3 regions of the Pseudomonas triticicola genome follow, and region 3 is predicted to be linked to each of the others. Evidence: predicted binding sites of a transcription regulator. Region 3 holds the regulator's gene; each other region holds the start of a gene.
The links. Region 3 encodes sigma-54, which starts transcription at its own class of promoters, with help from an activator protein. Its sites were predicted from a motif close to ANTGGCATNNANNTTGCTNT; they were not measured.
Positions count from the first base shown of each region.

Region 1 (10,128 bases), 720 kb from region 3:
CGCGGGACATGGAAACCGCCAACTGCTGGTCGTACATTTCCTGATACTGCTTGGCCGCCGGCGTGTTCAGCGGGTTGTCCTGACCAAGCGCTTCGGTGGCCGAGCGCATCGACTTGAGCATTTCGCCGAGGAACAGCGACTCGAATTCCTGCGCAACCTTGCGCATGTTTTCGTCGCTGTTCTTGTCGCCGACCTTGAGCTGGTTCAGACGATTGAGGTCGGAGTAGGAACCCGAATCGCTGCTGCTGACCAGACCGCTTTTGCGCATATCCATGGTGGCCGGCCTCAGATCACGATCAGGTCGGCTTGCAATGCGCCGGCCTGCTTCAGAGCTTCGAGAATTGCCATCAGGTCACCCGGTGCTGCGCCGACCTGGTTCACCGCACGGACGATCTCGTCGAGGGTGGTGCCCGGGCCGAACTTGAACATCGGTTTGGCTTCCTGTTCGGCATTCACTCGCGAGCGCGGTACAACAGCGGTCTGGCCGTTGGACAGCGGGCCAGGCTGGCTGACGATCGGGTCTTCGGTGATGGTCACCGTCAGGCTGCCGTGGGTCACGGCGGCTGGCGACACTTTCACGTTCTGGCCGATGACGATGGTGCCGGTACGCGAGTTGATGATGACTTTTGCCACCGCCTGACCCGGATCGATTTCAAGGTTTTCCAGAATCGACAGGTAGTCGACTCGCTGGCTCGGATCCAGTGGCGCAGTGACCCGCACCGATCCGCCGTCGATGGCTTGGGCGACGCCAGGGCCGAGCATGTCGTTGACCTTGTCGACGATGCGCTTGGCGGTGGTGAAGTCGGAACGGTTGAGGTTCAGCGTCAGGCTGTTGCCCTGGTTGAAACCGCTCGGCACCGCACGTTCCACCGACGCACCGCCAGGGATGCGACCGGCCGACGGAACGTTGACGGTAATCTTCGAACCATCACGGCCTTCAGCGTCGAAACCGCCAACCACGAGGTTGCCCTGAGCGATTGCGTAGACGTTGCCGTCGATACCCTTGAGCGGCGTCAGCAGCAAGGTGCCGCCGCGCAGGCTCTTGGAGTTACCGATCGAGGACACGGTGATGTCGACCTGCTGACCCGGTTTGGCAAACGCTGGCAGATCGGCACTCACCGACACCGCCGCGACGTTCTTCAACTGCACGTTGCCCGATCCCGGCGGCACCTTGATGCCGAACTGCGAGAGCATGTTGTTGAAGGTCTGCAGGGTGAACGGGGTCTGCGTCGTCTGGTCACCGGTGCCGTTAAGCCCGACCACCAGGCCGTAACCGATCAACTGGTTGGAGCGCACGCCGGAAATGCTGGCGATGTCTTTCAGCCGCTCGGCGTGTGCGGTGAACGCCGCAGACATCAACAACGCGGCCACCATAAGGCTTTTCAGATTCAACGTAGCCACCTAGAAAGGGAACAGCGGGCTGAGGAAGAAACGGTCGAACCAGCCTGGCTGACTCGTATCGGCAAACGCGCCGGTACCCGAGTAGGTGATGCGCGCATCGGCGACACGGGTCGACGACACGGTGTTGTCGGTCGCGATGTCATCAGCGCGGACCATGCCGGCGATGCGCACCAGTTCGTCACCAGTGTTGAGCGTCAGCCACTTCTCGCCACGCACGGCGATGATGCCGTTGGGCAGCACGTCGGCTACGGTCACGGTGATCGAACCGGTCAGGCTGTTGCTCTGCCCGGACTTGGCGTCGCCCTTGGTCGAGCGGTCGGCGCTGTAGCCGGCGTTGAGGCTCAGGTCACCGCCGCCAATCGGGTTGTTGGTGGTCAGGCTGGAGCCGAACAACGAGGTCAGACCGATCGAGTTATCGCTGTTCTTGTCCATCTGCGAGTTGGCGTTCTTGCTCGCCTGGGTGCGCTCGTTCAGGGTGATGGTGATGATGTCACCGACCCGGAACGCCTTGCGGTCGCTGTACAGGTTCTGCTCGAAGCCGGCCTGATAGATCGAGCCGTTGTTGGCAGCCGCCGGCAACGGTGTGCGCGGCAACACCGGGGCGTAGTAAGGGTCATTGGGCTTGGGCGTCGGGGCGACGCAGCCCGCGAGCGAGACGACCCCACTCAATGCCAGAACAGATACAAAGCGCTTCATGACCCTACCTCACGGTGTTGCTGGCGACCTCAGGCCGCCCCAAAGACTGGATTACAGATTCTGCGTTACGAACGAGAGCATCTGGTCGGCGGTGGAGATCACCTTGGAGTTCATCTCGTAGGCGCGTTGAGTGGTGATCATGTTGACCATCTCTTCAACGGTGCTGACGTTGGAGGTTTCCAAGGTGTTCTGCAGCGTGGTACCGAAACCGTTGAGGCCCGGGGTGCCGATCTGCGGCGCGCCGGAAGCAGCGGTTTCCAGGAACAGGTTGTTGCCCACCGCTTGCAGGCCGGCCGGGTTGATGAAGTCGGCGGTCTGCAGGTTGCCGATCACTTGCGAGGCCGGGTTGCCGGCGATGGTGATCGACACGGTGCCGTCACGGCCGACAGTGAAGGTCTGCGCATCGTTCGGAATGATGATCGCCGGTTCCAGTGCGAAACCGCTGGCGTTGACGATCTGGCCATTGGAGTCGAGGTGGAAAGTACCGTCACGGGTGTAGGACGTGGTGCCGTCCGGCTGCAGGATCTGGAAGAAACCGCGACCGTCGATGGCCATGTCCAGTGGCTGCTCGGTGGTTTGCAGGCTGCCGGCGGTGAAGTTTTTCTGGGTGCCGACAATGCGCACACCGGTACCCACTTGCAGACCCGACGGCAGTTCGCTGTCCTGGGTCGACTGGGCACCTGGCTGACGCTTGATCTGATAGAGCAAGTCCTGGAACTCGGCACGGTCACGTTTGAAACCCGTGGTCGAGACGTTCGCCAGGTTGTTGGAAATGGTGGTCAGGTTGGTGTCCTGGGCGGACAGACCGGTTTTGGCAACCCATAGAGCCGGAAGCATTCGATTCTCCTCGTGCGCCTGTTTTACGGCGCGACGTTCTGATAATTAGCTGATCTGCAAGACCCGAGCCATGGCCTGGTCGTCGTCTTTGGCGGTGTTCATCATCTTGACGTGCAACTCGAACTGCTTGGCCAGGGCCAGCACCGAAGTCATTTCTTCCACGGCATTGACGTTGCTCGACTCGAGGAAACCCGAGACCAGTTTGACGTTGGCGTCGGCTTGCGCCGGCTGGCCGTCCTTGGTGTAAATCGAACCGTCGAGGCCTTTGTTCATGTTCTTGATGTCCGGGTTGACCAGTTTGATCCGGTCGACTTCGGCCATGACGCGCGGGCCTTCGCCCATCGCGCGAATGCTGATGGTGCCGTCTTCGCCGACTTCGACCTGCTGCTCGGGCGGCACGGCGATCGGGCCGCCATTACCGATCACCGGCATGCCGTTGCCGGCGCGCAATACGCCGAGGGCGTCGATGTTGAGGCTGCCGGTGCGCACGTAGCTTTCACCACCGCTGGGGTTTTGCACGGCGATGAAACCGTTGCCGGATACCGCGACGTCGAGTTCACGTCCGGTCTGCACCAGCGAGCCCGGCGTGAAGTCGGTGGCGGGACGTTCGCTCATGGCAAACGCACGCGCCGGAAAGCTGTCACCGAACACCGGCATCGAACGCGCCTGCTCGAGGTCGCGCTGGAAGCCGTTGGTGGAGATGTTCGCCAGGTTGTTGGCATGCGCCCGCTGCGCCAGTGCGTTCTGGCTGGCGCCGGTCATTGCCACATAAAGGTACTTGTCCACTGTGTTTCCTCTGCATGCCGGACGTTTGCCGCCCACCGCTGTACTGCTCAGCCATAAGCAATTTGCAGACCAACTTTTTATTGGCGGGCGAATGCCCGGTAAACAGGGGACTTGAGGGGATCGGAGGGGGAATTTGAAATGGGTGGAAGACGAAAAACCGGCGGTGTCATGCCGGTTGGTGGCAATCCTCAGTTCAGCGGGGGGATGGCGATCCTGTGGCGAGGGGATTTATCCCCGTTCGGCTGCGCAGCAGTCGCCAAGCCTGCAAATGAGGTCGCTGGGAAGGAAAAGCGGGGCGGCTTCGCCGCCCATCGGGGATAAATCCCCTCGCCACAAAGGCTCTATTTAGCTTTCGGAGGTTTTACCCACCTCATACTCACGCAGCTTATTGGCAATGGTGGTGTGCGAAACCCCCAGCCGCTTGCCCAACTGCCGACTACTCGGGTGCTCGGAATACAAGCGTTCCAGCACGGCTTTCTCGAAACGCCCGACGATCTCGTCGAGACTTCCGTCGAGGGAGAAGTCGCCAAGCGGCTGACGCACGCCGTAATCCGGCAGGCGAATATGTTCGGCCTTGACCGTGCCGCCGTCGCACAGGGAAACCGCCTGGAACAGTACGTTCTCCAACTGCCGCACGTTGCCCGGCCAGTGGTAATGGCTGAGGCGATCCATCGCCGCCGGGGCCAGTTTCGGCAGCGGACAGCCGATCTGCCGACTGGCCTGATCGAGAAAGTGTTCAACCAGCGGCGTCAGACCGTCGAGGCATTCGCGCAGTGGCGGGATGTGCAGCGACAGCACGTTCAAGCGGTGATAGAGATCCTGACGAAACTCGCCGCGCGCGCACAATTCGGACAAGTCCACCTGGGTCGCGCAGATCACCCGCACATCGAGATAGACCTCTTCATCACTGCCGACGCGACGGAAGCAACCGTCCTGAAGAAAGCGCAGCAGCTTGACCTGCAAGCGCGGGCTCATCTCGCCGACGCCATCGAGAAACAGCGTGCCGCCAGCGGTCAACTCCAGCAGGCCAAGCTTGCCCTCAGCACGAGCGCCTTCGAAAGCGCCGGGGCCGTAGCCGAACAGTTCGGTCTCGGCCATCGACTCCGGCAGTCCGGCGCAGTTGAGCGCCATCAACGGTGACTGTCCGCGCGGGCTGGCGAGGTGGCAGGCGCGCGCCAGCAGTTCCTTGCCAGTGCCGGTTTCGCCTTCTATTAATAGCGGCGCATCCAGCGGCGCCATGCGCCGCGCTTCGCGGACCACAGCGGCCATGACTTTCGAGCTTTGAAAGATGCTGTCGAACCCGCGCAGCTCTTGCTTGCGCACATTGTAGATTCGCTCGCCGACCCGATCGGCGCGGTGCAGCGTCAGCACGGCGCCGGCCATGGCCTCGCTGTCATCGTGCTCCGATTGCAGCGGCGCGATGTCGGCGAGAAAGATGTCGCCCTTGACCTTGACGCGCATGCCGTTGATCCGCGATTTGTTGGCGCGCACCAGTTCGGGCAGGTCGAAATCCTCGGCGTAGCGCGACAGCGGAATCCCCGGCACCTCATCGACGCGCACGCCGAGCAACTGCGCCGCCGCGCGGTTGGCCGCAACGATCGAGCCGCCCATGTCGATCGACAGCACCGGAAACTCCAGCGCGCCAAGCAGTGCGTTCAATTCCATGTGCCGGCGTTCACTGGGCATCAGCCCGACGCGCTTGACCCCAAACACCCCGCCGATCGCCTCGAACTTGGGGCGCAATGCCTGGAACTGGATGTTGATCAGGTTCGGGCAGTGCAGATAGATCGCATTGCCATGCTCACCGCCAACTTCACCGCGGGCAACGTTGATCCCGTACGCCACCAGCAGATTGAGAATGTCGCGCAGGATGCCGATGCGGTTCTGGCAGTGGACTTTGATGCGCATAGAAAAAGGCCCGACAAGATTGGGAAATTGACCAATGCCCGTGTGGGAGCGAGTTTGCTCGCGAAGGCGGCGGCACATCCTGCATTGATGTGTCAGGCCCACCGCTTTCGCGAGCAAGCTCGCTCCCACAGGGAAACGCGTTGCGCGCCGAACTGTTTTCTGTCGAGGCACGCAGATAGTTGTCAAGATTATGTGACAGCCCCTGCCCTTTTCAAACCCGCCAATCACCGTAAATGCGCATTACCCGACAAAGCGTAAAGATAACTTTACGAAACAAGCAGAATTTTCCTACGAATTCACCGCTCAACATGCTGCGCAGCTTCGCGCTCTGGGGTATTCCTTTAGCCATCGCTGGACATAACAAAAACGAATTTCCTAGCAGGAGAGCAGCATGAAGCAGACGCAATACGTGGCTCGCGAGCCCGATGCGCAAGGTTTTATCGACTACCCCGCCGAAGAACATGCGGTGTGGAACACGCTGATCACTCGCCAGTTGAAGGTGATCGAAGGTCGCGCGTGCCAGGAATACCTGGACGGTATCGAAAAACTCGGTCTGCCCCACGACCGCATCCCGCAACTGGCCGAGATCAATAAAGTCCTCGGCGAGACCACTGGCTGGCAAGTTGCCCGGGTGCCAGCGCTGATTCCTTTCCAGACCTTTTTCGAGTTGCTTGCCAGCAAGCAATTCCCCGTCGCCACCTTCATTCGTACCCGCGAAGAACTCGACTACCTGCAAGAGCCGGACATCTTTCACGAGATCTTTGGTCATTGCCCGTTGCTGACCAACCCGTACTTCGCTGAATTCACCCACACCTACGGCAAGCTCGGCCTGCAAGCGACCAAGGAAGAGCGCGTGTATCTGGCACGGTTGTACTGGATGACCATCGAATTCGGTCTGGTCGACACCCCGCAGGGCAAGCGCATCTACGGCGGCGGAATTCTGTCCTCGCCGAAAGAAACCGTTTACTGCCTGTCGGACGAGCCCGAGCATCAGGTTTTCGATCCGCTGGAAGCCATGCGCACGCCGTATCGCATCGACATTCTGCAGCCGCTGTACTTCGTCCTGCCCAATCTCAAACGCCTGTTCGACGTGGCCCATGAAGACATCATGGCCATGGTTCGTCAGGGCATGCAGTTGGGCTTGCACGCGCCGAAATTTCCGCCGAAACCCAAAGCCGCCTGAACCGCGACTTTTGCTGACAATTGCGTCTGTCCGTCGCCGCCACTTTGCTTTAGCGTGACGGCATTGACGGCACACGCGCTTTAATAAAAAACACACTCGTTTTCAGGAATACACCATGTCGACTTTGAACCAAGCCCACTGCGAAGCCTGCCGCGCCGATGCGCCACAAGTCAGCGATGAAGAACTGCCGATCCTGATCAAGCAGATCCCTGACTGGAACATCGAAGTACGCGACGGCATCATGCAGTTGGAGAAAGTTTTCCTGTTCAAGAACTTCAAGCATGCGCTGGCCTTCACCAACGCCGTGGGCGAGATCTCCGAGGCCGAAGGTCACCACCCGGGCCTGCTGACCGAGTGGGGCAAAGTCACCGTGACCTGGTGGAGCCATTCGATCAAAGGCCTGCACCGCAACGACTTCATCATGGCTGCGCGCACTGACGAAGTGGCGAAGACCGCAGAAGGACGCAAGTAATGCACTTCGACGCCATCGGCCGGGTCCCCGGCGACCCGATTCTCGGTTTGATGGAGGCCTATGCGCTGGATGCCAATCCGCGCAAGTTCGACCTCGGCGTTGGCGTCTACAAGGATGCCCAGGGCCTGACGCCGATCCCGGAAGCGGTGAAAATCGCTGAAGCGCGACTGGTCGAAAGCCAGGACACCAAGACCTACATCGGTGGCCACGGCAATCCGCTGTTCGGCAAGGTCATCAATGAGCTGGTACTCGGTGCCGACTCGCAACTGATCACCGAACAACGCGCCGGCGCCACCCAGACCCCGGGCGGTACCGGTGCCTTGCGGCTGGCGGCAGACTTCATTGCGCAATGCCTGCCGGGCAAAGGCGTGTGGTTGAGCAACCCGACCTGGCCGATCCACGAAACCATTTTCGCCGCCGCCAAGGTCAAGGTCAGCCACTACCCGTACGTCGGCAGTGACAACCGCCTCGACGTCGAAGCGATGCTCGCCGTGCTCAGGGAAGTGCCGAAGGGTGACGTGGTGCTGCTGCATGCGTGCTGCCACAACCCGACCGGTTTCGACCTGAGCCATGACGACTGGAAGCGTGTGCTTGAAGTGGTGCGCAGCCGCGATTTGCTGCCGCTGATCGACTTTGCTTATCAGGGTTTTGGCGATGGCCTGGAGCAGGACGCGTGGTCGACCCGGTTGTTCGCGGCGCAAGTGCCGGAGCTGCTGATCACCAGTTCCTGCTCGAAGAACTTCGGCCTGTACCGCGACCGCACCGGTGCGCTGATCGTCTGCGCGACCAGCGCTGACAAGCTCATCGACATCCGCAGCCAACTGGCCAATATCGCCCGCAATCTGTGGTCGACGCCGCCGGATCACGGCGCGGCGGTGGTCGCGACCATCCTCGCCGACCCAGAGCTGAAAGCGCGCTGGGCCGATGAAGTGGAAGCCATGCGCTTGCGAATCGCGCAGTTGCGCAGCGGCTTGGTCGAGGCGCTGGAACCGCACGGTTTGCGCGAGCGTTTCGCGCACATCGGTGTGCAACGCGGGATGTTCTCCTACACCGGCCTGTCGCCGGAACAGGTGAAAACCCTGCGCGAGCGGCATAGCGTGTACATGGTCAGCTCCGGCCGCGCGAATGTCGCCGGCATCGACGCCACCCGCCTCGCATTGCTCGCTGACGCGATCGCTGACGCCTGCAAATAGTTTTTGCAGTACACAACCCGGTCGGAGCGGGCCCTTGTGGCGAGGGGATTCATCCCCGCCCGGCTGCGCAGCAGTCGTACACCGTTGCTCGCGGAGTGTCAGACATTCCGCGTATGCAGGGTCTGGGGCCGCTTCGCAGCCCAGCGGGGATAAATCCCCTCACCACAGGGCCCGTTCCCACATTTAGTTTTCGGTTGATCTCGCGCCCTGCGGCCATCTGTCGCATTAATTTGAATTAAAAGTCTGATTGTCATTTTTCCTGCTGTATCCTGCGCAGGCTTTGTAAAGCGCGGAGCACCTGATCTATCAACAGACTTAGCGAGGAGCGCACCCATGCACGAGATTCCCAATCTCCCCTTCCCAAGCCTGCACGTACCTGAGCAGACGACCCCGCAACACGCCGGTGCTGAAAAGCCCGAGCCGCAAGAAGCCGCTGACAGCCGCAAAGCCGACAGCGAAGAGTAAGACCCGCCGTACAGACCGTGTGGAAAGCGCTAACATGCGCTTTCCACACTGCCTGAAACCCGAGCCCGCCATGACCGACGAATTCTCCGAAAGCCAAGCTGCCGTGCTGATCGGCGCCACCGAGAAGATGATCGAGATCTGGAATCGCCTCTCGCCCGAGAAGCAAGCTGCCCTGCTCGAACGTTTCGGCAGCGAAGAAAACGCCCTCGCCGCCCTCGTCACCACGCAATTGGTGGCCCCGGCGAAATTCTGAAAGCGCCGCCCGGCAAATAGTTTTACTTTTCCCCGCCCCTGAACGGTTCACGCCGGTATCATGAGCAGCCTATCTAATCTGCTGCTCCCGTGGATCGTTACCCATGTCGTCTATATCCGAGCCCCAGCGTCCGCTGGCGGTTACGCTGCAAGTAGTCTCCATCGTCCTCTTCACCTTCATCGGTTACCTGAACATCGGCATCCCGCTCGCCGTGTTGCCGGGCTACGTCCACAGTGACCTGGGTTTCGGTGCGGTGATCGCCGGGCTGGTGATCAGCGTGCAATACCTCGCCACCCTGCTCAGCCGCCCGTACGCGGGCAAGATCATCGACAACCAGGGCAGCAAACGCGCAGTGATGATCGGCCTCGCTGGCTGTGGCTTGAGCGGTGTGTTCATGCTGATTTCCGCGTGGACGCCGAACCTGCCGCTGCTCAGTCTGATCAGCCTGTTGATCGGCCGTCTGGTGCTGGGCAGTGCGGAAAGCCTGGTCGGCTCGGGCTCGATTGGCTGGGGCATTGGTCGGGTTGGCGCGGCGAATACGGCGAAAGTGATTTCCTGGAACGGCATCGCCAGTTACGGCGCCCTGGCGATCGGCGCGCCGTTCGGTGTCTGGCTGGTGAGCCGGCTGGGGCTGTGGAGCATGGGCGTGAGCATCATCCTCCTCGCTTTGCTCGGTCTGGCGCTGGCATGGCCGAAGACCGCCGCGCCGATCGTCGCCGGTGAACGCCTGCCGTTCATGCATGTGCTGGGCAAAGTCTTCCCCCACGGCTGCGGGCTCGCGCTGGGCTCGATCGGCTTCGGCACCATCGCCACTTTCATCACCCTGTATTACGCGACCCAGCACTGGGACAACGCCGTGCTATGCCTGAGCCTGTTCGGTGCCAGCTTCATCGGCGCGCGGCTGCTGTTCGGCAATCTGATCAACCGCCTCGGC
Region 1 covers NZ_JAHSTX010000001.1:2,871,199-2,881,326, forward strand. Annotated here, with positions in the region: gene flgJ (flagellar assembly peptidoglycan hydrolase FlgJ) at 1-274, opposite strand, end outside; gene KVG85_RS12730 (flagellar basal body P-ring protein FlgI) at 286-1,374, opposite strand; gene flgH (flagellar basal body L-ring protein FlgH) at 1,402-2,097, opposite strand; gene flgG (flagellar basal-body rod protein FlgG) at 2,149-2,934, opposite strand; gene KVG85_RS12745 (flagellar basal body rod protein FlgF) at 2,980-3,720, opposite strand; gene KVG85_RS12750 (sigma-54-dependent phenylalanine hydroxylase transcriptional regulator PhhR) at 4,066-5,628, opposite strand; gene phhA (phenylalanine 4-monooxygenase) at 6,020-6,811, shown strand; gene KVG85_RS12760 (4a-hydroxytetrahydrobiopterin dehydratase) at 6,927-7,283, shown strand; gene KVG85_RS12765 (amino acid aminotransferase) at 7,283-8,476, shown strand; gene KVG85_RS26065 (hypothetical protein) at 8,810-8,941, shown strand; gene KVG85_RS12770 (hypothetical protein) at 9,012-9,194, shown strand; gene KVG85_RS12775 (MFS transporter) at 9,307-10,128, shown strand, end outside.
Region 1: a site for sigma-54 is predicted at 3,775-3,794, ahead of KVG85_RS12745 (flagellar basal body rod protein FlgF). Genes of this name have one in related genera too.

Region 2 (10,128 bases), on a different contig from region 3:
GCGGCTCCGAAGACCTCGGCACGGTGTCCTTCGCGCCGGGCTCCAGCGATCTGAGCAAAGACGCAGAAGCGGCGCTGGTGAAACTGTCGCAAGCGCTCAAGGAACGTCCCGCGCTGCGCCTAGAAATCGAAGGCACTGCCGCGAAGAGCAGTGATGGGCCACTGCTCGCCGAGCAACGTCTGGAACGCGAATATCAATACAACTACTACAAGATGCTCCAGCGCCGTGGCGACAAAGTCCCGGCCCAGGCCTCGCTGCTGCAAGTGCCCGAAAGCGAGAAAGGCGCGTTGCTCGAAGGGATTTACCGCACCCGCCTGAAAACCCAGCCACCGGCAGAATGGAAAGACCTCGGCAAGGAAGAACGCACAGCGAAAATGCGCCAGGGCGTGATCGCGTTCTGGAGCGGCAGCGAGGTGCTGTTGCGCCAGTTGGGCCAGGATCGCGCCAGCACCATCAAGGATTACCTGGTCGACCAGGGCAAGCTGGAAGATGACCGCGTGTACTTCATCGACGCCAACCTCGGCGAGGCCGAAAGCGACGGCCGTGTGGTCACGCAAATGCACCTGGATGCCGAATGACCGTGCGTAACTGGCTGGCTGTGCTCGCGCTGACGTGCGCCGCCGGCCATGCGTCGGCTTCGGATACATTGCGCTGCGGCAGCCAGTTGATCAGCCTCGGCGACCGCGCCAGCGAGGTGCTGCAAAAATGCGGCGAGCCGGTCAGTCGTGATGTGCTTGGCTACAAGCGCAGTGCCAATCGCCGCGAAGAGTTTCAGGCCGAGGAATGGACCTACGGCCCGAACAACGGCATGTATCAATACCTGCGCTTCGAAGGCAATCGCCTGCGGCAGATCAACAGCAAACGCGGCAATTAAGCCGAACGAAATTTACCCTGTGGGAGCGAGCCTGCTCGCGAATACGGTCTGTCTACTGACGAACTTGTCGGCTGACACTACGCATTCGCGAGCAGGCTCGCTCCCACATTGGTATTGCCCAAAATAGAACAGGCCCCGACACAAGTGCCGGGGCCTGTAATGGTCACATCCGTGTGACCGTTCGCATGAACTCTAAAGTTGCGGCAGACGTATTGCTCGGCCCGTCTGTCGCGTCTTCTCCCGGTTCAGGCGAGAAGTCTTGCCTTACTCGGCTTTCAGGCCGTCAGCGGAGACCGCTTTAACGCCTTTGATTTTCTTGGTGATGTTCACAGCGGTAGTTTTCTGAGCTTCGGTAACAGCTACGTCAGAAGACAGGGAAACTACACCTTTGTTGGTTTCGACTTTGATGTCGGTGCCTGGAATACCTTTTTCGGTAACCAGATCGCTTTTCACTTTGGTGGTGATCCAGGTGTCGGAAGTAGCTTCTTTAGCCTTGGTAACTTCACCGGCAGCCAGAACCATTGGCGCCTGGGTAGCCTGAGCGGACTGGGCGAAAGCGCCACCGGCCATGGTCAGGGTCAGAGCGGTAGCAGCGGCAGTGATAGCGAACTTCTTCATACGAGTAACTCCTGTTTTTACTGGAAGTCTGCTGTAACGCTTGTCAGCAGGGTTACCGGAGATATTGCGAACGCTGTGCCAACTTTTTCAGTCGCATAAAACTGTTTAAAAACAATGAGTTATAAAAAACGTTGATTTTCATTTTCATGCAAAATGCATGACTCAGCGCAATTTCGCATGCAAGTTGCGGTTTTTCGGAAAGTTCATAAGCTGCTGAAATTATTAGAGCTTTTGTGAACAGGTGACGATACGAAAATGCCCCGCAGTGCGGGGCATTTCCAGTTCAGACGGCAACGTGATTACGCACCGCTGGCCGTGCAGCCACGAGGCGCGTAGTCCGAGTTGACAGTGGTCGCGCAGGTCCACACGCCGGAGGTATTACCCGTAGCGGAACCGGAACGGGAGAGAGTAATGGTCCTACCCAACACCGGACCCGGTGCATTGAGCAGGGTGCAGGTGACTGTGCCTTCGCCAGTCGCGGCTGTGCCTGTAACTGCCAACGTACAGTTGGAAGTAGTAGTCGCACCATTGGCAACGTTGGCCAGAGTTGGAGCTGTGCCTTGATTGATCGTGTCCTCGAATGGCACTTTCAATGCACTAATCTCCGCCAGCCCCGCCGTCACCTTCGACCGCGCCTGATACTTCGAATACTGAGGCAGGGCGATAGTCGCCAGAATGCCGATGATCGCCACGACGATCAGCAGCTCGATCAATGTGAAACCTTGTTGTTTTTTCATAGACACGCTCCATGCATGAGTGGAAATCTCATGATCTGAACAAGGCTCAGCACAGCCTATGCCAACGCCTTTGCGCCCCCGTCCGTTGGGCGTCAGCACGCATCAATGCCGTTTCCTACAACCCGCAACCGCACTATCTGACACTTTTTGTCACCTGCACGCGCCGTGTTTGGCGCTGTCACTTGACTAGGCTATAAGTCATGAACGGCAAGCGTGCGGAATCCCCATGAATGACATCGCTCTGAGCGGTCTGGCCAAGCAATTGGTCCAGGCCGAACTGCTCACGGAAACAAGCGCCCGGCAATCCTGGGCGCAGGCCCAGCGCAATCGCGTATCGCTGGTCAATTACCTGGTGCACAACAAACTGGTCAACAGCCGGCAGATCGCCGAGATAGCTTCCGAACATTTCGGCATGGCCCTGCTTGATCTCAATTGCCTCGACAAGGAGACCCAGCCGAAGGGTCTGGTCAGTGAAAAACTGGTTCGTCAGCATTGCGCCCTGCCCTTGTGGCGGCGCGGCAACAAACTGTTCGTGGGCCTTTCCGACCCGAGCAATCAGCAGGCGATCAGCGACATCCAGTTCAGCACCGGCCTGAGTACCGAAGCGATTCTGGTCGAGGACGACAAGCTCAGCGACGCCATCGACAAGTTCTTCGACAGCCACGCCTCGGGTCTGGAAGAAATGGCCGATGTCGATCTCGACGGCCTCGACGTCGAGTCGATTGATGACAACAAACAGGACTTGATCGGCGGCCTCGATGCCGACGACGCCCCGGTCGTGCGGTTCGTGCACAAGATGCTGCTCGACGCGATCAAGAGCGGCTCTTCCGACCTGCATTTCGAGCCGTACGAAAAAAACTACCGGGTGCGCATGCGCACCGACGGCATGCTGCGCGAGGTGGCCAAGCCGCCGATCCAGCTGGCCGGGCGTATTGCCGCTCGCCTGAAGGTGATGGCCAGTCTGGATATTTCGGAACGACGCAAACCCCAGGACGGACGGATCAAGATGCGCCTGTCGAAAAGCAAATCCATCGATTTTCGCGTCAACACCTTGCCGACCCTGTGGGGCGAAAAAGTGGTGATCCGGATTCTCGACCCGTCCAGTGCACAAATGGGCATCGACGCCTTGGGTTACGAAGCCGAGCAAAAGGCTTTGTACCTGGCCGCGCTGAAACAGCCGCAAGGAATGATTCTGGTCACCGGCCCCACCGGCTCCGGTAAAACCGTGTCGCTGTACACCGGGCTGAATATCCTCAACACCGTCGACATCAATATTTCCACCGCCGAAGACCCGGTGGAAATCAACATGGAAGGCATCAATCAGGTCAACGTCAATCCCCGCCAAGGGCTGGACTTTGCCCAGGCGCTGCGCTCGTTTCTGCGTCAGGACCCGGACGTGATCATGGTCGGCGAGATCCGCGATCTGGAAACCGCCGAGATCGCGATCAAGGCCGCGCAGACCGGCCACCTGGTGCTGTCGACCCTGCACACCAACAGCGCGGCGGAAACCCTCACGCGCCTGCACAACATGGGCATTCCCGGTTTCAACATTGCCACCTCGGTCAGCCTGATCATCGCCCAGCGTCTGGCGCGCAAATTGTGCGCGCACTGCAAGCGGCCGCTGGAAATCCCGCACGAAACCTTGCTCAAGGAAGGCTTCCCCGAGGAACGCATCGGCCATTTCACGATCTACGAGCCGGTCGGTTGCGATCACTGCAACGGCGGTTACAAAGGACGCGTGGGGATTTATGAAGTGGTAAAGAACACACCGGACCTGCAACGGTTGATCATGGCCGAAGGCAATTCGCTGGAAATCGACATTCAGATGCGCCGCGACGGTTTCGCCGATCTGCGCACCTCCGGGCTGCACAAGGCCATGCAAGGCATCACCAGCCTTGAGGAAATCAACCGGGTCACCAAGGATTGAACATGGCGGTCAAGGCAGCGAAAGTCAGCGTTTACGCCTGGGAAGGCACCGACCGCAAAGGCAGCAAAGTCAGCGGCGAGTTGAGCGGGCAGAACCCCGCACTGATCAAGGCGCAGCTGCGCAAACAAGGGATCAACCCGGGCAAGGTGCGCAAGAAATCCGCCTCCCTGCTGAGCTTGGGCAAACGCATCAAACCGCAGGACATCGCCCTGTTCACCCGGCAGATGGCAACGATGATGAAAGCCGGTGTACCGCTGTTGCAGTCCTTCGACATCATCGGCGAGGGCTTCGAAAACCCTGCCATGCGCAAACTGGTCGATGAGGTCAAACAGGAAGTTGCCGCCGGTAACAGTTTCGCCACGGCCCTGCGCAAGAAGCCGCAATACTTCGACGAGTTGTACTGCAACCTGGTCGACGCCGGAGAACAGTCTGGTGCCCTCGACACTTTGCTCGAACGGGTCGCGACCTATAAGGAAAAAAGCGAAGCGCTCAAGGCCAAGATCAAAAAAGCCATGACCTACCCCACCGCCGTGGTGCTGGTGGCGGCGGTGGTGACCGGCATTCTGCTGGTCAAAGTGGTGCCGCAGTTCCAGTCGGTGTTTTCCGGGTTCGGCGCAGAACTGCCGGGCTTCACCCTGATGATCATCAGCCTGTCGGAATTCATGCAGCAGTGGTGGTGGGCGATTCTTTTTGCGCTGGTGGCAGCGTTTTTCGGCACTCGCCACGCGTTGAAGACTTCGCAGGCCCTGCGCGACCGGCGCGATGCCTGGCTGCTGAAGCTGCCGCTGGTGGGCACCTTGATGTACAAGTCCGCCGTTGCGCGTTTTGCCCGCACCCTGTCGACCACTTTCGCCGCCGGCGTGCCGTTGGTGGAGGCGCTGGATTCGGTCGCCGGCGCCACCGGCAATGTGTTGTTCAAGCGCGCGGTGCTGCGCGTGAGGCAGGACGTCTCGACCGGCATGCAGCTGAACTTCTCCATGCGCAGCACCGGTGTGTTTCCCAATATGGCGGTGCAGATGACCGCCATCGGCGAGGAGTCCGGGGCACTGGATGACATGCTCGACAAGGTCGCCGGTTTTTATGAAGCGGAAGTCGATAACATGGTCGACAACCTCACCAGCCTGATGGAGCCGTTCATCATGGTGGTGCTGGGGGTCATCGTCGGTGGACTGGTGGTGGCCATGTACCTGCCGATCTTCCAACTCGGCTCAGCGATCTGACATGCCTATCGAAGAACTGTTTGCTGTGTATCCGCTGGCCTTTGTGGTCAGCGCGCTGCTGCTCGGGCTGGTGGTCGGCAGCTTCCTCAATGTTGTGGTCTGGCGCCTGCCGAAAATGCTCGAGCGCGACTGGCGCCAGCAAGCCCATGATGTGCTCGGCCTGCCCACTGAAACGCCCGTGCCGACCTACAACCTGATGCTGCCGCACTCCGCGTGCCCGCATTGCGGACATCGGATCCGCCCGTGGGAAAACATTCCGCTGCTCAGTTATCTGCTGCTGCGCGGGCGCTGCTCGGCCTGTTCGGCGCCGATCAGTAAACGTTACCCGCTGACCGAACTGGCCTGCGGCCTGCTGTCGGCATTCATCGCCTGGCATCTGGGCTTCGGCTGGCCGGCGGGCTTGCTGATTTTGCTGACGTGGGGCTTGCTGGCGATGAGTCTGATCGACTGCGAACATCAGTTGCTGCCCGATGTGCTGGTGCTGCCGCTGCTGTGGCTGGGGCTGATCGTCAACAGCTTCGGCGTGTTCGTGGCGTTGCCCGATGCATTGTGGGGCGCAGTCGCGGGTTATCTGGCGCTGTGGTCGGTGTTCTGGCTGTTCAAACTGCTCACTGGCAAGGACGGAATCGGTCATGGCGATTTCAAGCTGTTGGCCTTGCTTGGCGCTTGGGGTGGCTGGCAGATTCTGCCGCTGACGATCCTTCTATCGTCCTTGGTGGGGGCGATTTTGGGCGTCGTCATGCTGCGTCTGCGCGCCCAGGCAACCTCGACGCCGATCCCCTTCGGACCCTTTCTGGCAATTGCCGGCTGGATTGCCTTGCTCTGGGGTGGTCAAATAACCGACTTCTATTGGCAGTCTGTCGGTTTGAAATGAATACCCCTGTGGAAAAACCCTGGATCCTCGGCCTGACCGGCGGCATCGGCAGCGGCAAAAGCGCGGCGGCGCAGCACTTCATCGACCTCGGCGTGCACGTGGTGGACGCTGATCATGCGGCGCGCTGGGTAGTCGAGCCGGGGCGTCCGGCGCTGGCGAAAATCGCCGAGCATTTCGGTTCCGGCGTGTTGCAGGCCGATGGCACGCTGGATCGCGCCGCCCTGCGCAAACTGATTTTTGAAGACCCTGAGCAGCGGCGTTGGCTTGAAGCGCTGCTGCATCCGTTGATCGGCGAAGAAATCGCTCATCATCTGGCGCAGGCAAAATCGCCTTACGCGATTCTGGTGTCACCGTTGCTGATCGAGTCCGGGCAATACGCGATGACCCAGCGCATTCTGGTCATCGATGCGCCGCAACAACTGCAGATCGAACGCACCTTGCAGCGTGACCAGACCAGCGAACAACAAGTGCAGGCGATCCTCAAGGCGCAATCGAGCCGTGAAGACCGCGTGAGCCGTGCCGACGACGTGATCGTCAACGACCGCGACCTCGCCTGGCTGCACAGCGAGGTCGAGCGTCTGCATCACTTTTATCTGACTTTATCCGGAGGCCAAGCATGAGCCAGATTCCAACCGTTGAATGCCCAACCTGCGGCGCCCCCGTCGAATTCACCCCGGCGAACAAATTCCGTCCGTTCTGCTCCGACCGTTGCAAACTGATCGACCTCGGCGCCTGGGCCTCAGAAGAGCACAAGATTCCGGTCGCCCCGGATGCCGAGGACGAGCTGTTTTCCGGCGATTTCGATCCGCGTCACTGATCAGGGCTGCAAAAGCCCGCGAGCATGGCGGTTCGATGTGGATCAAGACTTCGGATCGTCATCCTTCCACGGCGCCGACAGGTAACGGGTGCGGTTGAAGGTCTCCAGCCATTCCGGGCAGAACACCACCAGCGCACTGACGACCATGCCGTTGATAAAGGCTTCGGGAAACAGCAGCAACCACAGGTAGCCGACGAAATCTTCCAGCCATTCCGGCATGGCGAAGAGGCCGTCGTACCACAGCAGTGTCAGGCTGAGGATCAGGCACAGCAGGCCGGACAACGCAGCGGCGAAGAAACCGGAACAGAAGATGTAAACGAACGGATTGCGTGGCTGCGCACGCTCGACCAGAATCGCCACGCATTCGGTGATCAGCACCGGCAGCAGAATCAGCAACGCGCCGTTGACGCCGAGCGCGGCCAGATCCTGACGGCCCAGCAGCACCAGCCCCATCTGCGCAACCAGCCCGCCGACAATCGCCAGCGGCCAATCGAGCAGCAACGTCACCGCCGTCATGCCGATGAAGTGATAAGACACGCCAGTGTCGAAATCCCTGCGCACCAGCCACAGCAGGAACAGCGCGAACACCGTGCCGAACAGCAAGTGCTGCCGGCGACTGTCGCTGAACAGCTCGACCCATGGCGCACGCATGATCGCCCAGAGCAGCACCGGCAGATAAATCAGCCAGCCGAGCGTCAGGCTTGCCGTCGACAGCAGTTCAGCTCCAATCATGACCCTCACCTTTCCAACGACACCCCCATGTAGGAGCTGCCGAAGGCTGCGATCTTTTGGGACGCAGAGCGTCCCCGGCTGCATTCCCACGCAGAGCGTGGGAACGATCAAGATCGCAGCCTTCGGCAGCTCCTACAAGTGCGCAATTGCGCGCCAGTCATATCTCTGCCGATGCAAAGCTATCTGCTTGTCGCATTTGGACGCTAAGCTTGGGCTTATGGATGATTCAGATTATTTACGCCTGCTGACCATCGCGGCCGAGCAGGCCAATGCGTTCCTGTCCAATGCCCGCAAATGGGAGCGAGAGCGTTGGGTCTGCCAGCGCCTGCTGCAAGGTTTGAACATCCCCTACCGCGCCGACGAATTCGCCCCGGCCGGTGAGCCGCCGGACGTGTTGTTCCGCGATGCCAATTTCGAAGTTTTTTTCGTCCTCGATGAAGGCCGCCGTCTCAATGATGAATGGCGCGACGAATTGCAGCGTCGGCGCAGCGCGTTTTCCCTGAGCCAACTGGTGCGCCGCGAAGCCAAGCCCAAACGCATCCCGGCCAATGAATTTCTCCTGCGTCTGGCGCCGACCCTGCGCAAGAAGGCGCACAACTACAAGGAACGCGGCATGGATCTGGGTGAGCTGGACATCATCGCCTTCGCCAGCCTCAAACGCGAAGTGCTGGATCTCAACAGTCACTTCCCGCCACCGACCGAATATCTGCGTCAGGGCTGGCGCTCGCTGTCGCTGGTCGGCCCGACATTCGCCCGCGTGCTGTTCGCCCACCCCGACGCACCGGACTTTCTGCGCAGCAACCTCGGCCGCAGCATTGTGTTCGACGTGGGCATCAGCCTGTGACGCCGCTGCAGCAGTTGATCGCCGAGGTTCCGCAAACCGGTCGCGTGCGCTGGATCGGTGTGCGTCCAGAATCCCGTGGGCCGATGCTCGAGCTCGACGCGGTCGAGGCGCGGCTGGAAGCCGGGCTGACCGGCGACCACGCCCGCCCGGGCATTCGCAATGCGCGACAGGTGACGCTGATCCAGTGGGAGCACCTGGCGGTAATCAACGCATTGATGGGCCGTCCCGCTGACCAGCCAGTCCGGCCTGAAGATCTGCGGCGCAATCTCGTTATAAGCGGAATCAATTTGTTTAGCCTGAAGGGGCGGCGCTTTCGCATCGGGCAGGCGATACTCGAAACCACTGGCTGGTGTCAGCCCTGTGCACGCTTGCAGAACAATCTCGGCCCGGGCACTTTCCAGGCCGTGCGCGGGCATGGCGGGATCACCGCCCGGGTGTTACAAAGCGGCATCATTCGCCTCGACGATAGCGTGTGCGTCGAACCGGTCCCGGACAGCGGCTACGCTGCGTTCAATCCGGGCTGAAAACCGCTGTAGCCTGTGCTCATTCAGTAACGTCTACCTGACGAGGCAAATATGACCAGCCGCCTGAACCCCGAAGACCAAAAGCATGTCGAAGAGTACCTGCAATTGTCCCAACACCGTGTCGAGCGCCGGCCTTTCCGGCCGTGGATGCTCCTGGTGCTGGTGCTGGCAGTGACCATTGGTCTGGGCCTGTTGAGCCGATTTATCAGTTACCTGACGTTATGAGCTGCCTTGCGCTCCCTCGGGTAACCGCACCGATTTCCTTTAAAAACCTTGCGAGTTATCCCTATGTCCCATCGTATTGTCATTGTCGGCGGCGGCGCCGGCGGTCTGGAGTTGGCTACCCGCCTGGGTAAGACTCTGGGCAAGCGCGGCACGGCCAGCGTGATGCTGGTCGACGCGAACCTGACCCACATCTGGAAACCGCTGCTGCACGAAGTGGCCGCCGGTTCCCTGAACTCCTCCGAAGACGAACTCAACTATGTCGCCCAGGCGAAATGGAACCACTTCGAGTTCCAGCTCGGGCGCATGAGCGGGCTCGATCGCGCGCAGAAGAAAATCCAGTTGGCCGCGACCTATGACGAAAACGGCGTCGAGCTGGTGCCGGCGCGTGAAGTGGCTTATGACTCGCTGGTGATCAGCGTCGGCAGCACCACCAACGATTTCGGCACCCAGGGCGCGGCGCAGCATTGTCTGTTCCTCGATACGCGCAAACAGGCTGAGCGCTTCCACCAGCAATTGCTCAATCACTATCTGCGCGCCCACGCCGGGCAGACCGACGTGGTCGAGCAGATCAGCGTCGCCATCGTCGGTGCTGGCGCCACTGGCGTCGAACTGGCGGCAGAGCTGCACAACGCCGCCCATGAATTGGCCGCTTATGGTCTGGACCGGATCAAACCGGAAAACATGCACATCACGCTGATCGAAGCCGGCCCACGGGTGCTGCCCGCCCTGCCGGAGC
Region 2 covers NZ_JAHSTX010000002.1:462,864-472,991, reverse strand. Annotated here, with positions in the region: gene KVG85_RS24005 (DUF748 domain-containing protein) at 1-578, shown strand, start outside; gene KVG85_RS24000 (DUF2845 domain-containing protein) at 575-874, shown strand; gene KVG85_RS23995 (BON domain-containing protein) at 1,139-1,492, opposite strand; gene KVG85_RS23990 (pilin) at 1,792-2,229, opposite strand; gene pilB (type IV-A pilus assembly ATPase PilB) at 2,456-4,156, shown strand; gene KVG85_RS23980 (type II secretion system F family protein) at 4,159-5,376, shown strand; gene KVG85_RS23975 (prepilin peptidase) at 5,378-6,250, shown strand; gene coaE (dephospho-CoA kinase) at 6,247-6,870, shown strand; gene yacG (DNA gyrase inhibitor YacG) at 6,867-7,067, shown strand; gene KVG85_RS23960 (energy-coupling factor ABC transporter permease) at 7,110-7,799, opposite strand; gene KVG85_RS23955 (DUF1780 domain-containing protein) at 8,017-8,643, shown strand; gene KVG85_RS23950 (MOSC domain-containing protein) at 8,640-9,167, shown strand; gene KVG85_RS23945 (DUF3094 domain-containing protein) at 9,219-9,392, shown strand; gene KVG85_RS23940 (NAD(P)/FAD-dependent oxidoreductase) at 9,456-10,128, shown strand, end outside.
Region 2: a site for sigma-54 is predicted at 2,276-2,295, ahead of KVG85_RS23990 (pilin). Genes of this name have one in related genera too.

Region 3 (10,128 bases):
GCTTTTGGAGATGCCCTCGGCATCCACCACCGGACCGACAATGTTGTTCAGCGCCGCATAGAAATCCTGCGGATCCTGCTTGTACTTCTCTTTGTTCGCCTGCAAATCGGCAAGCATCCGGTTCGTGGTGTCCTGAATCAGGTCATGAGCCGATTGCCCCGGTGCAGCGTTAGCCATCAACGGCAGGGCCGCGAGCAACACCAACAGGCCACGTCGCAAGATAGAGATCATTCAAAAGCTCCTCATTTGGCGTCTTTGCTAACGGTATTGAGCAGGAATTTACCGATCAGGTCTTCCAGTACCAGTGACGACTGCGTGTCGTGGATGGTTCCACCGTCTTTCAACTGGGTGTCTTCGCCGCCGACGCTGATACCGATGTATTTCTCGCCCAGCAGACCCGCGGTGAGGATAGACGCTGTGGAATCGACCGGCAGGTTGTCGACCTTTTTATCCACTTGCAGCGTGACCCGGCCGGTGAAGCTGTCGCGATCCAGATCGATAGCGGTGACCTTGCCGATGGTCACGCCGGCCATGGTCACTTTGGCTCTGACCGTCAGACCGGCGATATTGTCGAAATACGCATACAACTTGTAAGTGTCGGTGGACGAAGTCGGAGACAGGCCGCTGACGCGCAAGGCGAGCAGCAGCAAAGCCAGGATCCCTGCCAGCAGGAACAGGCCGACACCGATTTCCAGGGTGCGGTTTTGCATCAGAAATCTCCAAACATCAAAGCGGTCAGAATAAAGTCCAGACCGAGCACTGCCAGCGAGGCAAACACCACGGTCTTGGTGGTGGCACGACTGATCCCCTCGGAAGTGGGTTCACAGTCATAGCCTTGGAATACGGCAATCCAGGTAACGACAAAGGCGAAGACGACACTCTTGATCACGCCATTGAGCACATCACTGGTGAAGGTCACGCTGTTCTGCATGTTCGCCCAGTACGAGCCTTCGTAGACGCCCAGCCAGTCGACCGCGACCCACGAACCGCCCCAGATGCCGACGACGCTGAAGATCATCGCCAGCACCGGCAGCGAAATGAAGCCGGCCCACAGGCGCGGGGCAATGATGTACTTGAGCGGATCGACACCGATCATTTCCAGGCTGGACAACTGCTCGGTGGATTTCATGTTGCCGATCTCGGCGGTCAGCGCCGAACCGGCGCGCCCGGCAAACAGCAACGCGGTGACCACCGGCCCCAGTTCACGCAGCAGCGTCAGGGCGACCATCTGCCCCACCGCCTGCTCTGAACCATAGCTGGAAAGAATGCTGAAGCCCTGCAACGCCAGGACCATGCCGATGAAAATGCCGGAGACCACGATGATCACCAGCGACATGACGCCGACCGAATGCAGCTGCTTGACCAGCAGGCCAAAACCACCGCTGATACCGCCACGGCCCAGCAGGGCGTGAAACAGGAACAGGGTCGCCCGACCAAACACCGCGACCGCGTCGATCGCCGATTCGCCGAACCGACGCACGCGTTCCATCAATGAAATTCTGCGCATCAACGCTTCCCCAGAAGATCTGCGCGGTAATCCGTCGCTGGAAAGTGATACGGCACCGGGCCATCGGGATCACCGGTCATGAACTGGCGGATACGCGGTTCATCCGAATTCATCAGCTCATCCGGTGTGCCTTGGCCCAGCACCTGACCATCGCCCACGACATAGATGTAGTCGGCAATGCTCGCGGTTTCCGCCAGGTCGTGCGAGACCACGATGCTGGTGATGCCCAGGGCATCGTTGAGCAGGCGGATCAGGCGCACCAACACGCCCATGGCGATCGGGTCCTGGCCCACGAAGGGCTCGTCGTACATGAGAATCTGCGGATCGAGGGCAATCGCCCGGGCCAGCGCCACGCGGCGCTTCATGCCGCCGGACAGTTCGTCCGGCATCAACTCGATGGCGCCACGCAGCCCCACCGCCTGCAATTTCAGCAGGACGATGTCGCGAATCATGTCTTCCGGCAGCTGGGTGTGCACCCGCAGCGGAAAGGCCACGTTCTCGAACACATCGAGGTCGGTAAACAGCGCACCGCTCTGAAACAGCACGCCCATGTGCTTGCGTGCATCGAACAGATCGCTGCGCGACAGCGTCGGCAGGTTCTGCCCGTTGACCCAGACTTCGCCGCCGGACGGCCGCAACTGCGCGCCCATCAGGCGCAGCAGCGTGGTCTTGCCGCAGCCGGAAGGCCCCATGATGCCGGTGACCTTGCCGCGCGGGATGCGGATATCGACGTTATTGAAAATGCTCCGCGCACCGCGCTTGAAGGAGACTCCCTTCAGCTCGACCGCGTAGGCGTTATCGGCACTCATCTAAACTCCTTGCGATGCAGCCTCTCACTGGGATGCCAGACTTTCCTCGGAAACACCTGCATCCCGGGCAGGCCGAACTGGCGGCGAACTATATCACTGCAAAGGCTGAGCGCCCAAGCGAGAACCCGGCCAAGATCGCCGACTGAAGAGGGCCCGAGCGAGTTTCAGAGGGTTTTGGTAACCAGTAATGACAAAGCACGTCGAACTTGCGTGAGGCTTTGCCACATAACCGCTATAATCGCCGCCTTTTCATCGGCCCATACGATTCTGACATGAGCAAAACCCGCGACCTGATTCAATCGGCACAACGCACCATCCGCCTCGAAGTGGAAGCCGTCCAAGGCTTGATGGCCCATATCGACGCCGATTTCGTACGCGCCTGCGAGATGATTCTGGCCAGCAAGGGCCGCGTGGTCGTAGTCGGCATGGGCAAATCCGGGCACGTCGGCAACAAGATCGCCGCCACCCTGGCCAGCACTGGTACTCCAGCGTTTTTCGTGCATCCGGCCGAAGCCAGCCACGGCGACATGGGCATGATCACCCGCGACGATGTGATTCTGGCCCTGTCGAACTCCGGCTCGACCAACGAAATCGTAACGCTGCTGCCATTGATCAAACGCCTGGGCATCCAGCTGATCAGCGTCACCGGCAACCCGCAGTCGCCACTGGCCAAGGCTGCCGAGGTCAATCTCAATGTGCATGTCGAGCACGAAGCCTGTCCGTTGAATCTGGCGCCGACCTCTTCTACTACTGCAGCGCTGGTCATGGGCGATGCCCTCGCCGTGGCCTTGCTGGAAGCGCGTGGTTTCACCGCTGAAGATTTTGCCTTCTCGCATCCCGGCGGCGCCCTTGGCCGTCGCCTGCTGCTGAAAGTCGAAAACGTCATGCACGCCGGGCAGGAGCTGCCGCAGGTACAACGCGGCACCCTGCTCAAGGACGCGCTGATGGAAATGACCCGCAAGGGTCTGGGCATGACCGCTATTATTGAAGCCGATGGCAAGCTCGCCGGGATCTTCACCGACGGTGATTTGCGCCGCACCCTGGATCGCGCCATCGACATCCGCAGCGCCACCATCGACCAGGTGATGACTGCACACGGCAAGACCGCCCGGCCCGACATGCTCGCCGCCGAAGCCCTGAAAATCATGGAAGACCATCGAATCAACGCCCTGGTAGTCGTCGACGAGGAGGATCGCCCGATCGGCGCCTTCAACCTCTCCGATCTGCTGCGCGCAGGAGTCATGTAATGAGCAACGATCTGCTGCAACGCGGCAAAGCAATCAAACTGGCTGTGTTCGACGTCGACGGTGTGCTCACCGACGGCCGCCTGTACTTTCTCGAAGACGGCAGCGAGTTCAAGACCTTCAACACCCTCGACGGCCAGGGCATCAAGATGCTGATGAATGCCGGCGTGCAAACGGCGATCATCAGTGGCCGCAAGACCCCGGTGGTCGAGCGCCGCGCGAAGAACCTCGGCATCCCGCATCTGTTTCAGGGGCGCGAGGACAAACTGGTGGTACTCGACGGTCTGCTCGCGCAACTGGGCCTAAGCTATGAAGAAGTCGCCTATCTGGGTGACGATCTGCCAGACTTGCCGGTGATCCGCCGTGTAGGGCTGGGCATGGCGGTAGCCAACGCTGCCGATTTCGTCCGCGAACATGCCCATGGCGTTACCCGCGCCCGTGGCGGCGAAGGTGCTGCCCGTGAATTCTGCGAATTGATCCTGCGCGCCCAGGGCCGCCTCGAAGCGGCCAACGCCGCGTACCTGTGAGCCTGACCATGTTTAGCAAAAAGTTTCGCAATTTTCTGCTGTTCGGCGGCATCGCGGCGATTTTCGCTGCGGTCGGCTATTGGAACATCAGCCCGGAACGCTTCCTCGACAAGCCACCGGTTTCGGCTGCCGAGAATCCGATCGACTGGTACGCGACCAACACGCATACCATTCAGTACCTGCCCGACGGCAAGGTGCAGTACGAGATGACTTCCGACAAGGCCGAGCACGTCAAGGCTACCGATGTCACCCTGGTGACCAAGCCTGATTTGAACATGTACCGCGGCACCGACTTCCCGTGGCATGTGACCAGTGAGCGCGGCGAGGTGAATTCGGGCGGTACCGAAGTGGAATTGATCGACTCGGTACGCGTACAGCGCACCGACGAGAAACAGCGCGGCACCCTGATCACCAGCACCCGCATGACCGTGTTCCCGCAGCAAGAATATGCGCAGACCGCGCAACCCGTTAGAATCGAGGGCGCTGGCGGCGTATCGACTGGCGTCGGAATGAAAGCGTACCTGAAGGACAGCAGGATACACCTGCAATCGAACGTAAGAGGACAGTATGAGGCTCGTTAAAACCCTCCCTATTTTGCTCAGTCTGGGCGCAGCACTGGGAAGCGCGAGCGCCTGGTCCCTGCCGAACGATCAGCAGCAGCCTATCCGCATTCAGGCCGACGACGCCCAACTGGACGACAAGAATGGCATCGCCACCTATAAAGGTGACGTGATCATTACCCAGGGCTCGATGATCGTTAAAGGCAACACCGTGACCATGACGCGCGCGCCCAATGGCGACATCGACGTGGTGACCTCGGTGGGCAACCTGGCTTACTTCGAGCAGTTGCAGACCCAAGGCGACGCCAACCCGGTCAAGGGCTACGGCGTGACGATTCAATACCACGCCCAGCAGAACCGGGTGGTGCTGATCGACAAGGCCAAGGTTATCGACAAGGATAACAACGTCACCCAGGGCGAAAAAATCGTCTACGACACCGTGAAGAAACTGGCCAGCGCCGGTCGCGCCACGGGCAGCAAGGTCACCGAATCGCGTCCGCGCATCGACATGGTGATCCAGCCGAAGAAGAAAACCGAAGAGAAATCCCAGTAATGGCAACTCTGAAAGCTCAGCACCTGGCCAAGGCCTATAAAAGCCGCCAGGTCGTGCGTGACGTCAGCCTGTCGATCGACAGCGGGCAGATCGTCGGCTTGCTCGGCCCGAACGGCGCCGGCAAGACTACGTGCTTCTACATGATCGTTGGCCTGGTGCAGGCAGATCAGGGCCGTGTGCTGATCGATGATCTGGACGTCAGCCACCAGCCGATGCACGGCCGCGCCAAGGCTGGTATCGGCTATCTGCCGCAAGAAGCGTCGATCTTCCGCAAACTGTCGGTCGCCGACAACATCATGGCGATCCTCGAGACTCGCCCGGAGCTCGACAAGGCCGGTCGTCGCAAGGAGCTGGAAAGCCTGCTGCAGGAGTTTCACATCAGCCACATCCGCGACAACCTCGGCATGAGCCTGTCCGGTGGTGAGCGCCGCCGGGTGGAAATCGCTCGTGCCCTGGCCACTGCGCCGAAATTCATCTTGCTCGACGAACCGTTCGCCGGTGTCGACCCGATCTCGGTCGGCGACATCAAGCAGATCATCCATCACCTCAAGGCCAAGGGCATCGGTGTGCTGATCACCGACCACAACGTCCGTGAAACCCTGGATATCTGCGAAACCGCTTACATCGTCAACGACGGTCAACTGATCGCTGAAGGCGATGCCGAGACCATCCTGGCCAACGATCTGGTCAAGGAAGTGTATCTGGGTCACGAGTTCCGCCTGTAAGCGCGACAGCGCTGTATCGATTCAAGGCGCATTTATCCGCTTTAATTGTTACAGCGCTCTAGGCAAACACTTCAGTTTCAGGCATATAATTTGCTTAAGTTTGGCGCTTCGGCGCCCTGTAGTGGATGGCGCAAAGCGCCGGCGAATAAGGTGTTAAGCCCCTGCCATGAAACCATCGCTAGTCTTGAGAATGGGCCAGCAGCTGACGATGACACCGCAGCTGCAACAGGCCATCCGCCTGCTCCAATTGTCGACCCTGGACCTGCAACAGGAGATCCAGGAGGCTCTGGAATCCAATCCGATGCTCGAGCGCCAGGAAGAAGGCGACGACTTCGACAACGCCGATCCTCTGGCCGACAACGCCGAACAGAAGCCCGCCGAAATCCAGGAACCCTCCTACCAGGAAACCGCCCCGACGGTGGATAACCTCGAGGATGGCGAATGGAACGAGCGCATCCCCAACGAACTGCCAGTGGATACCGCCTGGGAAGACGTCTACCAGACCAGCGCCAGCAGCCTGCCCAGCAGCGATGACGATGAGTGGGATTTCACCACCCGCACGTCCGCCGGCGAGAGCCTGCAAAGTCATCTGCTCTGGCAACTGAACCTGGCGCCGATGTCCGACACCGATCGCCTGATCGCCGTGACCCTGATCGACTGCATCAACAATCAGGGCTATCTGGACGAAACACTCGAAGAAATTCTTGAAGCGTTCGATCCTGAACTGGACATCGAGCTCGACGAGATCGAAGCCGTCCTGCATCGCATCCAGCAATTCGAGCCCGCCGGGATCGGCGCCCGCAACCTCAGCGAATGCCTGCAGCTGCAATTGCGCCAGCTGCCCGCGAAGACGCAGTGGCTGACCGAGGCCAAACGGCTGGTCGCCGATTACATCGACCTGCTCGGCAGCCGCGATTACAGCCAGTTGATGCGCCGCATGAAGCTCAAGGAAGACGAACTGCGCCAGGTCATCGAACTGGTGCAGAGTCTCAATCCGCGTCCAGGCTCGCAGATCGAGTCGACCGAAGCCGAGTACGTCATTCCCGATGTGATCGTGCGCAAGGACAACGAGCGCTGGCTGGTCGAGCTGAACCAGGAGTCGGTGCCACGCCTGCGTGTCAACGCCCAGTACGCCGGTTTTGTGAAACGTGCCGACACCAGCGCCGACAACACTTTCATGCGCAACCAGTTGCAGGAAGCCCGCTGGTTCATCAAGAGCTTGCAGAGCCGCAACGAAACCCTGATGAAAGTGGCCACGCAGATCGTCGAACATCAGCGCGGCTTCCTCGAATACGGCGACGAAGCGATGAAGCCGTTGGTATTGCATGACATCGCCGAAGCGGTGGGCATGCACGAATCGACGATTTCCCGAGTGACCACACAAAAATTCATGCATACCCCGCGCGGTATTTATGAGCTGAAATACTTTTTCTCCAGCCACGTCAGTACCTCCGAAGGCGGCGAATGCTCGTCCACGGCGATCCGCGCGATCATCAAAAAACTGGTCGCTGCGGAAAATCAGAAAAAGCCGTTGAGTGACAGCAAGATCGCTGGTTTACTGGAGGCACAAGGCATTCAGGTGGCTCGCCGCACCGTCGCCAAGTACCGCGAATCCCTCGGAATCGCGCCTTCGAGCGAACGCAAGCGGTTGATGTAAGCCACGTTACAGCGTTCCAGTGGCAGGCTTTTCGGCCTGCCGCTTTATGCACTGGCAACGAAGGAGAAGCTGTATGCAAGTCAACATCAGTGGACACCAACTGGAAGTGACCCAACCTCTGCGTTCCTACATCGAGGAAAAACTCCAGCGACTGGAGCGACATTTCGACAAGATCACCAACGTGCAAGTCACGATGTGCGTCGAAAAGCTGAAGCAGAAGATCGAAGCCACCTTGCATATCCCCGGCAGCGAAGTGGTCGCCAACGCAGAAGATACCGACATGTACGCTGCGATCGACTCACTCACCGACAAGCTGGATCGCCAACTCAAAAAGCATAAGGAAAAGACCCAGAGCCTCCTCCAGGGCGCGACCGGTCGTTAACACCCCTATCCCATGATCCGACTTGAAACCATCCTGACCCCCGGCCGTTCCCAAGTGAACGCGCCGGGCGGCAGCAAGAAAAAAGCCCTCGAACAGATTGCCAACCTGATCCACCGCGAAGTGCCGGATCTGGCGATGCAGGATGTCTTCGAGGCGCTGATCGCCCGTGAAAAACTCGGTTCCACCGGTTTTGGTAACGGCATCGCCATTCCCCACTGCCGCCTCAAGAGCTGCACGGCGCCGATCAGCGCCCTGCTGCACCTCGAAGCCCCGATCGATTTCGACGCCATCGACGGCGCTCCGGTAGACCTGCTGTTCGTGCTGCTGGTCCCGGAAGCCGCGACCGATGCGCATCTGGAGTTGCTGCGCCAGATCGCCAGCATGCTCGACCGCAAGGAAGTTCGTGAAAAACTGCGCAGCGCCGCGAGCAACGAAGCCTTGTACCAGGTTGTACTGGACGAGCAGAACGGGCACTAATCATGCGTTTGATCATTGTCAGTGGCCGTTCGGGCTCGGGTAAAAGTACCGCCCTGAATGTCCTTGAGGACAACGGCTACTACTGCATCGACAATTTGCCGGCCGGTTTGCTGCCGGAACTGGCCGAGCGTGCGCTGATTCACACGGAGCTGGCGCAGCCGCTGGTCGCCGTGTCGATTGATGCGCGCAACCTGCCCAGCCATCTGTCACGCTTTCCCGAATTGCTCGAAGACGTCCGTGCCAAACACATCAAGTGCGATGTGCTGTATCTGGACGCCGACGAGGAAACTCTGCTCAAGCGTTTTTCCGAGACCCGGCGACGTCACCCGCTGAGCAACGCCAATCGCTCACTGGCCGAGGCGATTCACGATGAAACCGCCCTGCTCGGCCCGATCGCCGATCTGGCCGATCTGAAAATCAACACCACTAGCCTGAACCTCTATCAGCTTCGCGACACTCTGAAGCTGCGCCTGCTGAATCAGCCGGAACCCGGCACGGCGTTTCTGGTTGAATCATTTGGCTTCAAGCGCGGCATGCCGGTCGATGCCGATCTGGTCTTCGATGTGCGCTGCCTGCCCAATCCGTACTGGAAACCGGAGCTGCGCGCGCAATCGGGCCTTGATGCACCGGTGGCCGAGTACCTGGCGCAGCAGCCGGATGTCGAAGAAATGTATCAGGACATCTACGCCTACCTGAACAAGTGGCTGCCACGTTTCGCCGCCAGCAACCGTGCTTACGTGACCATTGCCATCGGCTGCACCGGCGGGCACCACCGCTCCGTCTACCTGACCGAACGTCTGGGCCTGGCCCTGCAGAAAACCCTGAAGAACGTCCAGGTTCGCCACCGCGACCTCACCTAAAGGATTCACACCGCGATGCCTGCTCGTGAAATCGAAATCATCAATAAGCTGGGTCTGCATGCGCGGGCATCGGCCAAATTCGTCGGCGTGGCCGGTCAGTATCCAGACTGCACGATCCGGGTGGGACGCACCCCTGAAACGGCTGTCGACGGCAAGAGCATCATGGCAATGATGATGCTCGCGGCGGGCAAAGGCACCAAAATTTATTTGAGTACCGAAGGGCATCAGGAACAGGAAGCCATGGATGCGCTGGTAGCGTTGATCGACAACTACTTCGACGAAGGTGGCTGATAGCCAAAGTCAAAAGATCGCAGCCTGCGGCAGCTCCTACAGGAAACGCATTCCAAGGTACGAGCTGCCGCAGGCTGCGAATTTTTGATCCTCTTTCAACCCAACGCCGTATCCATCACCATCATCAGACAGAACCCGATCAACAGGCCCAGACTCGCCAGCTTGTCATGCCCATGACGGCGCGACTCCGGGATCACTTCGTGGGTCACCACCAGCAACATCGCCCCGGCCGCCAGTGCCAGCCCCAGCGGCAACAGCACCTGAGCCAGACTCACCAGCCACGCACATAACAGTGCAAATACCGGTTCGACCAGCCCAGACGCCGCGCCAATCAAAAATGCCCTGACCCGCGACATCCCTGCCCCGGCCAGCACCAACGCAATCACCAGTCCTTCCGGCACATCCTGCAACGCAATGCCCATCGCCAGGCTGTCGGCGTCCGCCATCCCGCCGCCGGCAGATACGCCAACCGCCATGCCTTCTGGAATGTTGTGCGCGATGATGGCGAACACGAACAGCCAGATTCGCGGTGGAAT
Region 3 covers NZ_JAHSTX010000001.1:3,595,437-3,605,564, forward strand. Annotated here, with positions in the region: gene KVG85_RS16055 (MlaC/ttg2D family ABC transporter substrate-binding protein) at 1-231, opposite strand, end outside; gene mlaD (outer membrane lipid asymmetry maintenance protein MlaD) at 243-710, opposite strand; gene mlaE (lipid asymmetry maintenance ABC transporter permease subunit MlaE) at 710-1,507, opposite strand; gene KVG85_RS16070 (ATP-binding cassette domain-containing protein) at 1,507-2,316, opposite strand; gene KVG85_RS16075 (KpsF/GutQ family sugar-phosphate isomerase) at 2,589-3,563, shown strand; gene KVG85_RS16080 (KdsC family phosphatase) at 3,563-4,087, shown strand; gene lptC (LPS export ABC transporter periplasmic protein LptC) at 4,096-4,668, shown strand; gene lptA (lipopolysaccharide transport periplasmic protein LptA) at 4,655-5,200, shown strand; gene lptB (LPS export ABC transporter ATP-binding protein) at 5,200-5,925, shown strand; gene KVG85_RS16100 (RNA polymerase factor sigma-54) at 6,092-7,582, shown strand; gene hpf (ribosome hibernation-promoting factor, HPF/YfiA family) at 7,656-7,964, shown strand; gene ptsN (PTS IIA-like nitrogen regulatory protein PtsN) at 7,977-8,441, shown strand; gene rapZ (RNase adapter RapZ) at 8,444-9,301, shown strand; gene KVG85_RS16120 (HPr family phosphocarrier protein) at 9,317-9,592, shown strand; gene KVG85_RS16125 (ZIP family metal transporter) at 9,688-10,128, opposite strand, start outside.